Mesorhizobium shangrilense: one gene and its partner. The protein of the gene in region 2 interacts with the protein of the main gene of each other region in a pairwise test. Links are inferred from orthologs where the notes say so. Each region holds a gene or a part of one and is shown on either strand. Other genes may lie near its edges. The genes, in order: PD284_RS07230 and PD284_RS21805.

What was found.
Region 1: the proteins of PD284_RS21805 (region 2) and PD284_RS07230 interact in binary tests that used the Escherichia coli proteins (3 or more experiments, as listed by UniProt). The link is inferred for Mesorhizobium shangrilense from one-to-one orthologs.

The regions. Positions count from the first base shown.
Region 1 is NZ_JAQGPN010000001.1:1,462,395-1,465,604, reverse strand. What follows is about bases 88-2,980. They hold PD284_RS07230 (glutamate-5-semialdehyde dehydrogenase), read right to left. Parts: upstream 2,231-2,980; coding sequence 944-2,230; downstream 88-943. Other genes in these bases: proB (glutamate 5-kinase), read right to left, coding at 2,291-2,980; PD284_RS07235 (nicotinate-nucleotide adenylyltransferase), read right to left, coding at 201-839; PD284_RS07240 (mechanosensitive ion channel family protein), read left to right, coding at 88-176. Also shown: more of PD284_RS07240, read left to right, coding at 1-87; more of proB, read right to left, coding at 2,981-3,210. UniProt on the Escherichia coli protein: Catalyzes the NADPH-dependent reduction of L-glutamate 5-phosphate into L-glutamate 5-semialdehyde and phosphate. The product spontaneously undergoes cyclization to form 1-pyrroline-5-carboxylate.
Region 2 is NZ_JAQGPN010000001.1:4,518,187-4,521,447, reverse strand. Bases 43-2,986 are described here. They hold PD284_RS21805 (sulfate/molybdate ABC transporter ATP-binding protein), read right to left. Parts: upstream 2,063-2,986; coding sequence 1,022-2,062; downstream 43-1,021. Other genes in these bases: cysT (sulfate ABC transporter permease subunit CysT), read right to left, coding at 2,974-2,986; cysW (sulfate ABC transporter permease subunit CysW), read right to left, coding at 2,070-2,984; PD284_RS21810 (DUF1236 domain-containing protein), read right to left, coding at 167-472. In the rest of the region: more of cysT, read right to left, coding at 2,987-3,261. UniProt on the Escherichia coli protein: Part of the ABC transporter complex CysAWTP involved in sulfate/thiosulfate import. Responsible for energy coupling to the transport system.

The DNA of each region.
Region 1 (3,210 bases), 3.1 Mb from region 2 along the record:
AGGACTTTTGGGGGGTGAAGATCGACCTGATGCGGCGCGCGCTGACGCGGCTAAAGCAGGCCGGCACGCCCTTCTCGCCAGCTGCCAACGTTCCGGCGCAGCAGGACGACGCGCCAGAACGGCCCAGCCCGGCGCAGCATCGCCACCGAGATGCGCCGGAACCCGTGCGTCAGTAGAGGCCGCGCTTCGGACAAGCCGCATCATCTGGCCTTTCGTAACGGAGACGACGGCGTCTCGGATGCGGAATCCATCTCTCCTTTCGCCTTCTCCCTCAGTGCGGTCGACGACAACGAGGAGCGCGGGCCATGGATGAAGGTCCAGGCCGGGGCCTTCATGTGGGCGAGCCGCGGCGCGTCGGCTTCGTCGATCCGCGCATGGTCGAAGGTCTTGGCCATCACCGAGGACAGAAACGAGAGCGTCGACCCCGGCCTGTCGATCACGGCGATCGGAAAGGTCGTCGCGATCTTGCGCCACCGCTGCCAGCGGTGGAAATCGCTGAGATTATCGGCACCCATGATCCAGACGAAATCCACGCCGGGGTTGCGTTTCTTGACCAGGGCCAGCGTGTCGGCCGTGAAGCGCACGCTGTAGCTCGCCTCGAAGGCTGTCACCTTGATGCGCGGATCCTCCGCGATGACCTCGGACAGCCTCAACCGTTCGGCGAGCGGCGCGAGTTCCCGCGTGCTCTTGAGCGGATTGCCGGGCGTGACCATCCACCAGAGCTGGTCGAGCGCCAGGCGTCTCAGCGCGATCTCCGCGACCAGCGCGTGGCCGGCATGCGGCGGGTTGAACGATCCGCCGAACAGGCCGACCTGCATGCCCTTCTCGGCGTGCGGCATGTGAAGGTAGCGGGACAGGAGGGTCGCGCCCCCCGCCGATGCATCACTCCGATCAGCCCCGTGCATGCTGCCGGACATCTCCCCCTGGTGGAGCGGGCGTTCGGCTATGGCCGCACCTGCCCTGCCCCGCGCACGCGATACTTGAACGAGGTGAGCTGCTCCACCCCGACGGGTCCGCGCGCATGCATCCTGCCGGTCGCGATGCCGATCTCCGCCCCCATGCCGAACTCGCCGCCATCGGCAAACTGGGTGGAGGCGTTGTGCAGCAGGATGGCCGAGTCGATCTCGCTGAAGAAGCGTTCCACGGCCGACGCGTCGTCGGCGATAATCGCTTCGGTATGGTGCGAAGAGTGCGTCTCGATGTGCTCGATCGCCTCGCCGATGCCGTCGACCAGCTTCACCGAGATGATGGCGTCGAGATACTCCGTCGCCCAATCCTGCTCCTTCGCCGGCTTTGCCGTGGGGAACGCCGAGCGCACCTCATCGGTGGCGCGGATTTCGCAGCCCGCCTTGGCGAGCGCATCGAGGATCGGCACGAGGTGCGTCCCGGCCACGGCGCGGTCGATCAGCAGCGTCTCGGCCGCGCCGCAGATTCCGGTGCGCCGCATCTTGGCGTTGACGACGACCTTCACCGCCATGTCGAGATCGGCCGAACGGTCGATGTAGACGTGGCACAGCCCTTCCAGATGAGCGAAGACCGGCACGCGCGCCTCGTTCTGGACGCGCTCGACCAGGCTGCGGCCGCCGCGCGGCACGATCACGTCGAGATTGCCCGAAAGCCCCTTCAGCATCTCGCCGACGGCGGCGCGGTCCGTGGTCGGCACCAGCTGGATCGCTTCCGCGGGCAGTTTTGCGGCCTTCAACCCTTCGACCAGGCAGGCGTGGATGGCGAGCGATGAATTGATCGAGTCCGAGCCGCCGCGCAGGATGACCGGATTGCCGGCCTTAAGGCAGAGCGCTCCGGCATCCGCCGTGACGTTGGGCCGGCTCTCGTAGATGACGCCGATGACGCCGAGCGGCGTGCGCACGCGCTCGATGCGAAGGCCGTTGGGCCGATCCCATTCGGCGATCACCTCGCCGACGGGATCGCGCAGGTCGGCGATGGCGCGGATGCCGTTCGCCATGTCGCGGATGCGGGCGGGCGTCAGGTTCAGCCGGTCCATCGATGCGGACGACAGGCCGCTCTCCTCGCCGTTCCTCATGTCGAGCGCATTGGCGTCGAGAATGGCGTCCTGGTTGCGGATGACGGCGTCGGCCATCGCCACCAGGGCGGCGTGCTTGCGTTCCGCGGAAGCCACCGCCAATGGTCGCGCGGCAGCCTTCGCCTTGCGGCCGATGGCGGCCATCAGCGCGGCAGTGTCTTCGCGGGAATTCTCATTGGCAGTCAGCATATGCGCCTCGCAGGCATTCGATCGACTGCCCGCTTACACCGCAAAGGACGCAACGGCAACTCAACCGGCGGCAGGCAATTCGGCCGCAACCGCTCCCAGCACCAGATCGTCCCGGTGGATCATCGCGGAGCGCGACTGGTAGCCCAGCACCGCTTCGATCTCAGCCGTCTTCAACCCGGCGATCCGCACGGCATCCGCCGAGTCGTAGCCGATCAGCCCGCGGGCGACCTCATGGCCGTCCGGCGTCAGCACCGCAACCGTGTCGCCGCGCGAAAACGTCCCGCTGACGAGCTTCACCCCGGCCGGCAGCAGCGACTTGCCCGACATCAGCGCGCCGACCGCGCCGGCATCGACGGTGAGCCGCCCGGCCGGCTCCAGATTGCCGGCGATCCAGGTCTTGTACCCCTTCACCGGCCGCGCGCTCGGCTTGAAGAAGGTCGCGCGCTCGCCCCGCTCGATTGCGGAAAGCGGGTTCAGCCGGGTGCCGGATGCGATGATCATCGCGGTCCCCGCCAGCGTGGCGATCTTGCCCGCGTCGAGTTTCGTGCGCATGCCGCCGCGCGACAGTTCCGACGCGGCGCCGCCGCCCATCGCCTCGATCTCAGGCGTAATGCGGTCCACGACCGGGATGAATTTCGCGTTCGGATCGACGGCAGGCGAGGCCGTGTAGAGCCCGTCGATGTCCGACAGCAGCACCAGGAGGTCCGAGCCCATCATTGTGGCGACCCGGGCCGCCAGCCGGTCGTTGTCGCCGTAGCGGATTTCCGTGGTCGCCACCGTATCGTTTTCGTTGATGATCGGCACGGCGTCCATCTTGAGCAGCGTCGAGATGGTGGCGCGCGCATTGAGATAGCGGCGGCGCTCCTCAGTGTCGCCGAGCGTCACCAGGATCTGCCCCGAGCGGAGTCCCTTGCGGTTGAGTTCGTCCGACCAGGCGCTGGACAGCGCGATCTGCCCGACCGCCGCCGCCGCCTGGCTCT
Region 2 (3,261 bases):
GAATCGACTCCTGCGCGGGCGTCTGCTGGCTGGCCGAGTGAGACGAGTGCATTGGGTGCAGAATGCAGAAATGGTGCAGAGGGCATTCAGCTCATGCGCGGCGCGAAGCCCAAACGCCGCTACAAGCCAGCCACGCGGGCCGGCTTGCGCTTCGCATTGATTGTGATCACTCGATGACGCGTACGATACGGCGTGTTCCGGGATCGACCAGGACCGTGCGGTTGCCGACGACGACGTAGCGGTACGTCACATCCGGGACTTCGAGGGCGCGAAGCTCGACCGTTTCGGGAACCGTCGATCCGATGTTGAGCTCGACGCCTGGCAGGTCGATAGACGCCAAAGGCTTCTTCTGGACGTATTCGCGGATCACCACTTCCTGTTCCGGGGTTATGATGACGTCCTGGGCGGCGCTCGCGCCTATGCCCGCAAGCATGGTAAGCCCGGCCATTGCGCCGGCAAGGTGAAGCTTCATCTGTGCCTCCTTCGGTAGCCCGATTTGCGCTGCCGATCATCGAACTCTTGACTGCATCCCGGCAACGTTGCCCCTCTCAAACGTGGTGAGAGGTATGTTGTTCCCGAGCAAGCTGATGGCTGTGCGCTGGGACCGCAGGCCAGACGGGCTCGGCCGGCCCACTGCATCCAGGACGATTGCGCTCCGGTCAGCCGGGGCGCCGGAAGCCCATTGTGAGGACGGCCGATCAACGTCCGTTCCGGTTGCTCCCGAAGCCGCGCCGAAAAGGAGCCGGATAGTCGGGGGCCAAGGCGACCCGGCCCGGGCACCGGCTGCGGTGGGGTGGCGGATATCTCAGCCCTCCCGCGCGGTGGGTTGGTGATTGGCGTCGCGGCCATCCGGCCACGACGGTGCGTAACTGATGCACATCGAAGACAGCGGATCTGGTACTCCCGGATTTGCCGTGGTGTTCGGATCGGTCCGGCGTTCCTACTTTTGCGTGCTGAGGCGGTCGCGGCCGGGGCCGGGATGCGCAGGCAGGATGGTGGCGGCCGGTAAGCCGATGCGCTCTTACCCTTCCGAAAACAGCGTCCAGTGCGTCGGACGGAAGGCGACCCGGGATCTGGCCGCTGCAGGATGATCGATGGGAAGTTCGATCTCGACGCGCTGCCGCTCGCCGCCGACCTCGAGTTCCACCCGCCGGGTTCCGGCGACGCGTCGGCTGCCCGCGACCGTGCCGGCGATGCAACCGCCGCAGCCCTCGGTGAGCTCGACATCGTGCGGACGCATGTAGAGCGTGGCCGGGCCGTCGGGCGCACCCTTTGCCCCGATGCCGAGCGCCCGGTCGGCCAGCCAGATCTCGTCATGCTCGACGCGGACCGGCAGCGAGCTGGAGTCGCCGATGAAGCCGTAGACGAAGGCCGAGTTGGGCCGGTCGTAGACCTCGTCGGCGGAGCCGACCTGCTCGATCCGGCCCTGGCTCATGACGACGACGCGGTCGGCGAGCTCCAACGCCTCCTCCTGGTCGTGTGTGACGAAGACGGTGGTGTGGCCGGTGGCGTCGTGGATTTCGCGCAGCCAGCGCCGGAGCTCGCGCCGCACCTGTGCGTCCAGCGCCCCGAATGGCTCGTCGAGCAGCAACACCCTGGGTTCGATCGCCATGGCGCGCGCCAGCGCCACGCGCTGCCGCTGGCCCCCTGATAGCTGATTGGGATAGCGGTTCTCCATCCCTGACAGTTGCACGAGGTCGAGCAGTTCCAGCGCGCGCCGGCGGATCTCGGCGTGCGGGGGGCGTGCCTCGCGTTTCCGCACCTTGAGCCCGAAGCCGATGTTCTGCGCCACCGTCATGTGCCGGAACAGCGCGTAGTGCTGGAAGACGAAGCCGACGTTGCGGTCCTGCACCGACTTTTCGGAAGCATCCTCGTCGCCGAAGAAGATCGAGCCCGCGGTGGGGTGTTCCAGTCCCGCGATCAGCCTGAGCAGCGTCGTCTTGCCGGAGCCCGATGGGCCGAGCAGGGCGATGAGCTCGCCCGATCGGATGTCCAGCGACACGTCCCTGAGGGCCGGGAAGCGGTCGAATTCCTTGCGGACGTGGCGGATCGAGACTTGCATGATGTCCTCAGTGCGTGGCGTTGGCGGCGAGTTCGTCGCCGAAGCGGTACTCGAGGATGGATTTCAGGATGAGGGTGACGAGCGCCAGCAGCGCGAGCAGCGTCGCGACCGAGAAGGCGGCGACGAAATTGTACTCGTTGTAGAGGATCTCGACATGCAGGGGCATGGTGTTGGTGAGCCCGCGAATATGGCCCGACACCACCGACACGGCGCCGAACTCGCCCATGGCGCGGGCATTGCACAAAAGCACACCATAGAGCAGGCCCCATTTTATGTTCGGCAGGGTGACATGCCAGAAGGTCTGCCAGCCGTTGGCGCCGAGCGAGATGGCCGCTTCCTCGTCGCCGGTCCCCTGATCCTGCATCAGCGGGATCAGTTCGCGCGCGACGAAGGGAAAGGTCACGAACACCGTCGCGAGCACGATGCCGGGCACGGCGAACAGGATCTCGATGCCATGGCTCTTCAGCCATGGGCCGAGCACGCTGTGTGCGCCGAACAGGAGCACGTAGACCAGGCCGGAAATGACCGGCGACACTGAGAAGGGCAGGTCGATCAGCGTCGTCAGGAACGCCTTGCCCTTGAACTCGAACTTGGCGATCGACCAGGCGGCGGCGATCCCGAAGACGGTGTTGAGCGGGACTGCGATCGCAGCGACCAGCAATGTGAGGCGAATGGCGGCGAGCGTGTCGGGATCGCCGAAGGCCGACCAGAATTCACCCACGCCGTTGCGCAGCGCCTCCACGAAGACGGCGATGAGCGGCAACACGAGGAACAGCGTCAGGAAACCGACCGCGACGGTGATGAGCGCCAGCTTCGTGGCCGGCCGCTCGGTGGTCGGCGGCGGTGACGCGGGCCGCGTCTCCTCCGACTGCGCGCGGATAAGGACGGCATTCTCGCGCGCCGAAGCCATATCAAGCGCCATGGCCATACCTCCTGCGGCTCCAGGCCTGGATGAGGTTGATCAGGAAAAGCATGACGAAGGAGAGGACCAGCATAACCGCGGCAATCGCCGTGGCGCCGGCATAGTGGAACTCCTCCAGCCTGATAACGATGAGCAGCGGTGCGATCTCGGAGACATAGGGGATGTTGCCGGCGATGAAGATGACTGAGCCGTACTCGCCGACGGCGCGCGCGAAGGCGAGCGCGAAGCCGGTCAGCATGGCCGGCGCCAGCCCAGGCAGCAGCACGCGGAAAACGGT